2 regions of the Rhodopseudomonas telluris genome follow, and region 1 is predicted to be linked to the other one. Evidence: predicted binding sites of a transcription regulator. Region 1 holds the regulator's gene; the other holds the start of a gene.
The links. The regulator PhoB, encoded in region 1, activates phosphate uptake and scavenging genes when phosphate is short. The targets are predictions, from matches to a motif close to TGTCATNNANCTGTCAT.

Region 1 (3,980 bases):
GCTCGCCACCAACCGGGTTACCGCCTTCATCGGCCCGTCGGGCTGCGGCAAGTCGACCCTGCTGCGGATCTTCAACCGGATGTACGATCTGTATCCGGGGCAGCGCGCCGAGGGGCAGGTGATGCTCGACGGTCAGAACGTGCTGGATCCGAAGCTCGACCTCAACCTGCTGCGCGCCCGCGTCGGCATGGTGTTCCAGAAGCCGACGCCGTTCCCGATGACGATCTATGAGAACATCGCGTTCGGCATCCGGCTGTACGAGAAGATCTCCAAGTCGGAGATGGACGGCCGCGTCGAGAAGGCGCTGCGCGGCGCCGCGCTGTGGACCGAGGTCAAGGACAAGCTCGGGGCCTCCGGCCTCAGCCTGTCGGGCGGCCAGCAGCAGCGTCTGTGCATCGCCCGCACCATCGCGGTGCGGCCCGAAGTGATCCTGTTCGACGAGCCGTGCTCGGCGCTCGATCCGATCTCGACCGCCAAGATCGAAGAGCTGATCGACGAACTCAAGGAAGACTACACGATCGCGATCGTCACCCATAACATGCAGCAGGCGGCCCGCGTCTCGGAGTCGACCGCGTTCATGTATCTCGGTGAGCTGATCGAGTTCGGCCCGACCAACAAGATCTTCACGTCGCCGAACGATCGGCGGACCCAGGATTACATCACCGGCCGCTTCGGCTGACGCGCCAGGCGCGAGGAGAACGGACATGGGCTTCGAGCACACCACCAAGGCGTTCGACGGCGACCTTCAGGAACTGACCCGCATGGTCGCCGAAATGGGCGGTCTGGCCGAACGCCAGATCGTCGACTCGGTCGACGCGCTGGTCCGGCGCGACGTCGCGCTCGGCGCGCGCGTCGTGGCGGCCGATCAGGAAATCGACCAGATGCAGCGCGCGATCGAAGAGCGCGCGGTGCTGACGATCGCGCGGCGGCAGCCGATGGCGGTCGACCTGCGCGACATCGTCGGCGCGATGCGGGTCGCCACCGACCTGGAGCGGATCGGCGATCTCTCCAAGAACATCGCCAAGCGCGTCAACGCCATCGACAGCGACTTCCACCCGCTGAAGCTGATCCGCGGCCTCGAGCACATGACCGATCTGGTGCAGTCCCAGGTCAAGGCGGTGCTGGACGCCTATACGGCGCACGATTTGCCCGCCGCGATGGTGGTGTGGAACGGCGACGAGGAAGTCGACGCGATCTGCACCTCGCTGTTCCGCGAGCTGCTCACCTACATGATGGAAGATCCGCGCAACATCTCGTTCTGCATCCACCTGATGTTCTGCGCCAAGAATATCGAGCGGATCGGCGACCACGCCACCAACATCGCCGAGACGGTGTTCTACATGATCGAAGGCCAGCAGATTCTGGACAAGCGCCCGAAGGGCGACATGACCACCTTCGCCAACGCCACGCCGGGCAACTAACGTATCGTCCGCGAACCGCGGACGGTGCCCAACGATGAAGACGAGGACGACATATGGGCGCGCGCATTCTGGTAGTTGAAGACGAGGAAGCGCTGACCACGCTGCTGCGCTACAATCTGGAATCCGACGGCTACGACGTCGAGACCGTCGCACGCGGCGACGACGCCGATACAAGGATGAAGGAGCGGATTCCGGATCTGGTGGTGCTGGACTGGATGCTGCCGGGCCTGTCCGGCATCGAACTGTGCCGTCGCCTGCGGGCGCGGCCGGAGACCAAGCAGCTACCGATCATCATGCTGACCGCGCGCGGCGAGGAAAGCGAGCGCGTCCGCGGGCTCGCCACCGGGGCCGACGACTACATCGTCAAGCCGTTCTCGGTGCCGGAACTGCTGGCGCGGGTGAAGGGTCTGCTACGGCGCGCGGCGCCGGAGCGGCTCGCCACCGTGCTGTCCTACGGCGATCTCGAACTCGACCGCGACAAGCGTCGCGTCGCACGCTCCGGCCGGCCGATCGACCTCGGTCCGACGGAGTATCGCCTGCTCGAGTTCTTCCTGGAGCATCCCGGCCGGGTGTTCAGTCGGGAGCAGCTGCTCGACGGCGTCTGGGGCCGTGACATCTATATCGACGAACGCACCGTCGACGTGCACATCGGCCGGCTGCGCAAGCTGCTCAACCCCGGCCGCGAACAGGACCCGATCCGCACCGTCCGCGGCGCGGGTTACGCGCTGGACGACCGCTTCGCCAAGGCGGAAAGCAGCCCGTCCTGATTGTTAGTTCGATCGGGATCGAGCGCGAAGGTGGCGTGAGCGACGCAGCGCCTGAACGGTAGCTCATCGGTAGCCCGCATGAGCGGAAGCGACATGCGGGGGTGACCGGTGCTTCCCGCATATCACTTCCGCTCATGCGGGCTATGATTTTGACGCCATCACAGCCGAGATCCTCCGCGAAAGCGGAGGATCTCGGATTGCAGCGGGGGCGTGTGGAGCAACTGGCGCTCTGGAATGCTGGGTCGCCCGTCTTGCGCAGGCGCTGCCGTTTGAGCGGCGACTAACATGGCGCCCAAGCGGCGCTGGTATCAGTGCCCTCTCCGCTCGCGGGAGAGGGCAGCCTCGGCGCCGGCCGCCCGTGCGGTCGGGTGAGGGGGCGTGTTACCGCGTGGTCTTCGGGGCAGCGCGGCGGCGGTCGCCGACGGGCTGGTAGGCGATGCGCGAGTGGTGCGCGCAGTAGGGCAGGCCGGGCAGCGACTTGCCGCCGCAGAAGAAGAATTCCGGATTGCTCGGATCGCCGATCGGCCAGTGGCAGGTGGCTTCGTTGAGCTCGAGCAGCGACAGCCGCTGGTTCATCGGCACCACGTTGTCGTAGGTGACCGGTTCCGGCTCGGCCTCGACTTCGAACACATGCGCGAGCGCGGTGTTGCCGCGCGCCACCGGACGTGTGACCCGCATCATATGCTGGGCCGGACGCGCCTTGCGCGGGCGCGGCGCGGCTGAGGTCGGGCTCTTGGCCCGGCCCGACAGGCCGAGACGGTGCACCTTGCCGATCACGGCGTTACGCGTCACGTTGCCGAGCTCCGCGGCAATTTGACTCGCCGACAGCCCGCCTTCCCATAATTTCTTCAACTGCTCGACGCGCTCGTCCGTCCAGGTCAATGCCGTCATCGTTCTATCCCTTCCTGCCGCGCGGCGCTGGTTCAGCGCGGAACCGCAGCTGTGAGGTCGTCCAAATGTCTTGCCGGCAGAATCCCTTAGCCCTCGCCGGACGACCATTGCCGCCCGGGCGATACGCACCCACCGAGAGCTCAATAAGGATTACAAACCGCGCACGAGATGTCGTACCCGACAGCCAAAACGCTACAATATGCCGTGACTCACGCGCAAGAGTCAGACCTGGTGCGTCCACACCTTCTCATCAAGTGAGTCATAACCGTCACAGCGGCGATGTTGCGGCAGCCCCGACGCAGGTCGTTGAAAGCCCCGGTTGACAGGCACTTCAGCGCACCTAGAATGTCCCTACGTGCCGCCTGGAAAGGCGGCACGTTTCGTTTTCGGGGTACGTTGGCCCGTGACCGCGTCGCAAGCGGCCGGCCGGCGGCCCGCTTTTCCGATTGGATCGGCCATGTCGAGCGCAGCTTCTACGTCCCATCTTTTGCCGGTATTCGCCAGGGCGGACGTCGCCTTCGAGCGCGGCGAGGGCGTCTGGCTGCACGGCGCCGACGGCGAGCGCTATCTCGACTTCACCAGCGGTGTCGCGGTCAATTCGCTCGGCCATTGCCACCCGCATCTGGTCGAGGCGCTGCAGCAGCAGGCGACGAAGCTGTGGCACATGTCGAACCTGTTCAAGAGCCCGGACGGCGAGCGGCTGGCGGCGCGGCTGTGCGAACAGAGCTTCGCCGACAAGGTGTTCTTCGCCAATTCGGGCGCCGAGGCGATGGAATGCGCGCTGAAGATGGCGCGGCACTATCACTTCTCGAAAGGCGCGCCGGAGCGCACCCGCATCATCACCTTCGAGGGCGCGTTCCATGGCCGCACGCTCGGCACGCTCGCGGCGACCGGCTCGGCC
Region 2 (3,980 bases), on a different contig from region 1:
CTGATGAAGATGCTTGAAGACGCCGACGTCATGATCGAGAACTTCAAGCCCGGCACGCTCGACAAATGGGGCATCGGCAACGACGTGCTGCGCGCGAAATTTCCGCAGCTCGTGCATTGCCGGATCTCCGGCTTCGGCGGCGACGGCCCGCATGGCGGCCATCCCGGCTATGACGCCATCATCCAGTCGATGGTCGGCCTGATGGAATCGACCGGCACGCCCGACAGCGGCCCGACGCGAATCGGTGTTGCGCTGGTCGACATGTCGACCGGGCTCTATGCCTGCGTCGGCATCCTGATGGCGCTGCTGGAGCGGCAGAAGTCCGGGCTCGGCCAGTTCGTCGAAGCGACGCTGTTCGAAACCGGCCTCGCCATCATGCATCCGCACACGGCGAACTTCTTCATGCACGGCAAGCCGCCGGCGCGCACCGGCAACGAACATCCGAATCTCTATCCGTATTCGGTGTTCGCCGCGCGCGACGGCAACATCTTCATGGGCGTCGGCAACGACGGCACCTTCCGCAAGCTGTGCCGCGAGCTCGGCAAGCCGGAGCTCGGCACCGATCCGCGCTTCGCCCGCAACCGCGACCGCGTCGTCAACCGCGCGGAGCTGCGCGCCGAGCTGGAGGCGATCCTCGCCAACCACGACGCCGAGCCGCTGTGCCGCAAGCTGCTGGCCGCCGGCCTGCCGGCCGGTCCGGTGCAGGCGATCGACAAGGCGCTGGCCTCCGACCACGTCAAGGCCCGCGGCGATATCATCGAGAAGGACTGGTACAAGGGCATCGCCTCGCCGGTCCGGTTCGATCGCACCAAGGCGAGCCTGCGCCTCATCCCGCCGACCTTCAGCCAGCACGCCGACGAGGTGCTGGGCGAGTTCGGCTATTCGGCAGACGATATCGCCCGGCTGAAGGCCGACGGCATCGTCAGCGGTCCGGAACGCAAGCGCTGAGCATCCGGGTAGCGGCGCCCCGCCGGCACCGCTACCCACGTCTCCGATCACACACGACAAGTTCCTGCTGCGCCGCCGCAAGGCGGCGTTGGTCTTTTTCCGGGCTTTGCAGTCCAGCCGCTTCCTCCTAACGACGTCGTCGCCTATACGGTCATGTGACTGTCATCCGGCGCTGCTAACGCGCGCGCACACGAGATGACCGCTCGTTCGGGAGGTACTTGATGACGTTTCGCTCCTTCAGCCTGACGGCGCTCGCCGCGTCCGTCGCCACCACGCTGGCGTTTGTTGCGCCCGCGCAGGCCGTCACCGAAATCCAGTGGTGGCACGCGATGACCGGCGGCAACAATGACGTCGTCGTCAAGCTCGCGAACGAGTTCAACGCCTCCCAGACCGACTACAAGGTGGTGCCGACCTACAAGGGCGGTTATGCCGACACCATGAACGCCGGCATCGCGGCGTTCCGCGCCGGCAACGCGCCGCACATCATGCAGGTGTTCGAGGTCGGAACCGCCACCATGATGGCGGCGACCGGCGCCGTGAAGCCGGTCTACAAGCTGATGCAGGAAACCGGCGAGCCGTTCGATCCCAAGGCGTATCTGCCGGCGATCACCGGCTACTACTCGACCTCCAAGGGCGAGATGCTGTCGTTCCCGTTCAACTCGTCGTCGATGGTGATGTGGGTCAATCTCGACGCGTTGAAGAAGGCCAACATCGCCGAGATCCCGAAGACCTGGCCCGAGGTGTTCGAGGACGCCAAGAAGCTCAAGGCCGCCGGCTACGCGACCTGCGGGTTCTCGACCGCCTGGGTCACCTGGGCCAACATCGAGCAGCTCTCGGCCTGGCACAACGTGCCGCTGGCGTCCAAGGCCAACGGCCTCGACGGCTTCGACACCAAGCTTGAGTTCAACGGCCCGCTGCAGGTCAAGCATCTCGAAAAGCTGATCGAGCTGCAGAAGGACAAGACCTACGATTACTCCGGCCGCACCAACACCGGCGAGGGGCGGTTCACCTCGGGCGAGTGCCCGCTGTTCCTGACGTCGTCGGGCTTCTTCGGCAACGTCAAGTCGCAGGCCAAGTTCGCCTGGACCAACGCGCCGATGCCGTACTACCCGGAGGCCCCCGGCGCGCCGCAGAATTCGATCATCGGCGGCGCCTCGCTGTGGGTGATGGGCGGCAAGACCCCGGACGAATACAAAGGCGTCGCCAAGTTCCTGGCCTTCCTGTCCGACACCGACCGCCAGGTCGCGATCCACAAGGCGTCCGGCTATCTGCCGATCACCAAGGCGGCCTATGAGAAGGCCAAGGCCGAGGGCTTCTACAAGGACCAGCCCTACCTCGAAACGCCGATCAAGGAACTGACCAACAAGCCCCCGACCGAAAACTCCCGCGGCCTGCGCCTCGGCAACATGGTCCAGCTCCGCGACGTCTGGGCCGAGGAAATCGAGCAGGCGCTTGCCGGCAAAAAGACCGCCAAGGACGCCCTCGACGCAGCCGTGACGCGGGGCAACACGATGCTGCGGCAATTCGAAAAGACGGCGGTGAGGTAGCCGCTTCACAACGCGCGCTCTTCCCCCTCCCCCCGCCCTTGCGGCGGGGAGGGGTAGGGGGTGGGGGGCGCCCCAGGCACGAACGCTGATGGCACGCACGATCGACGAGCGGGTCCAACGAGCGCGGAGCTTTCGTCAAAACCCGACGGAAGCCGAGCGGAAGTTGTGGCAACGTCTGCGCCGGCCAGCGTTTGCCGAAGCGCATTTCCGCCGGCAAGCCACGATCGGCCCCTACTATGCGGACTTCGCATGCCATAGGCTGCGCCTCGTGATCGAACTCGACGGCGGGCAGCACTCCGGATCGGAGTCGGACCTTGTTCGAACCGGCTATCTCAATGCGGCGGGCTATCGCGTGCTCAGGTTCTGGAATAACGATGTTCTGAACAACATCGACGGTGTGATGCAGACCATCGTAAACGCCGTGCGCGCGGCTCCCCCCACCCCCGACCCCTCCCCGCCGCAAGAGCGGGGGGAGGGGAGTTAGTCATGCAGAAGAACGCCGTCTTCCAATCCAAATTCCTGCCTTATCTGCTGGTGCTGCCGCAGCTGGCGGTGGTGCTGGTGTTCTTTTATTGGCCGGCCGTGCAGGCGGTGATCCAGTCGTTCCTGATGCAGGACGCGTTCGGGCTGTCGACCGTGTTCGTGTGGTTCGATAATTATCGCGAACTGCTCGCCGATCCCGATTACTTCGCCGCGATCCTGCGCACCTTCGGGTTCTCCTTCGCGATCGCGTTGGCGTCGCTGTCGCTGGCGCTGCTGCTCGCCGTGATGGCGGACCGGCCGCTGCGTGGCTCGACCTTCTATCGCACGCTGCTGATCTGGCCCTACGCGGTGGCGCCGCCGGTGGTCGGCGTGCTGTGGGTGTTCATGCTCAACCCGTCGCTCGGGGTGATCGCGCATGGGCTGCGCAATCTCGGCGTCGATTGGAATCCGTTGCTCGACGGCAATCAGGCGGCGACGCTGATCATCCTCGCCGCGGCCTGGAAGCAGATCTCCTACAACTTCCTGTTCTTCCTCGCCGGCCTGCAGGCGATCCCGTCCAGCGTGATCGAGGCGGCGGCGATCGACGGGGCGCGGCCGATGCGGCGGTTCTGGACCATCATCTTCCCGCTGCTGTCGCCGACCATCTTCTTCCTGATCGTCGTCAACATCGTCTACGCGTTCTTCGACACCTTCGGCATCATCGACACCATCACCCGCGGCGGCCCCGCCAAGGCGACCGAGACGCTGGTCTACAAGGTCTATAGCGACGGCCTGCTCGGCGGCAATCTCGGCAGCTCGGCGGCGCAGTCGGTGATCCTGATGGGCATCGTGATCGCGCTGACGGCGTTCCAGTTCCGCTTCGTCGAGCGCAAGGTGAACTACTGATGGTCGAGCACCGCCGCTTCGGAAACCTGCTGCCGCACGCCATCCTGTGGGCCGGCGTGCTGATCGTGGCGTTCCCGGTGTATCTGGCGTTCGTCGCCTCGACCCAGGACAACGCCA

Region 2: the regulator PhoB is predicted to act here: its motif matches at 1,098-1,114, upstream of ugpB (sn-glycerol-3-phosphate ABC transporter substrate-binding protein UgpB).

The regions. Positions count from the first base shown of each region.
Region 1 covers NZ_JBHLWM010000001.1:171,092-175,071, forward strand. The annotation lists gene pstB (phosphate ABC transporter ATP-binding protein PstB) at 1-679, shown strand, start outside; gene phoU (phosphate signaling complex protein PhoU) at 705-1,421, shown strand; gene phoB (phosphate regulon transcriptional regulator PhoB) at 1,475-2,188, shown strand; gene ACFFJ6_RS00805 (GcrA family cell cycle regulator) at 2,570-3,079, opposite strand; gene ACFFJ6_RS00810 (aspartate aminotransferase family protein) at 3,537-3,980, shown strand, end outside.
Region 2 covers NZ_JBHLWM010000003.1:91,959-95,938, reverse strand. The annotation lists gene ACFFJ6_RS07275 (CaiB/BaiF CoA transferase family protein) at 1-948, shown strand, start outside; gene ugpB (sn-glycerol-3-phosphate ABC transporter substrate-binding protein UgpB) at 1,170-2,495, shown strand; gene ACFFJ6_RS07265 (endonuclease domain-containing protein) at 2,584-2,979, shown strand; gene ugpA (sn-glycerol-3-phosphate ABC transporter permease UgpA) at 2,982-3,863, shown strand; gene ugpE (sn-glycerol-3-phosphate ABC transporter permease UgpE) at 3,863-3,980, shown strand, end outside.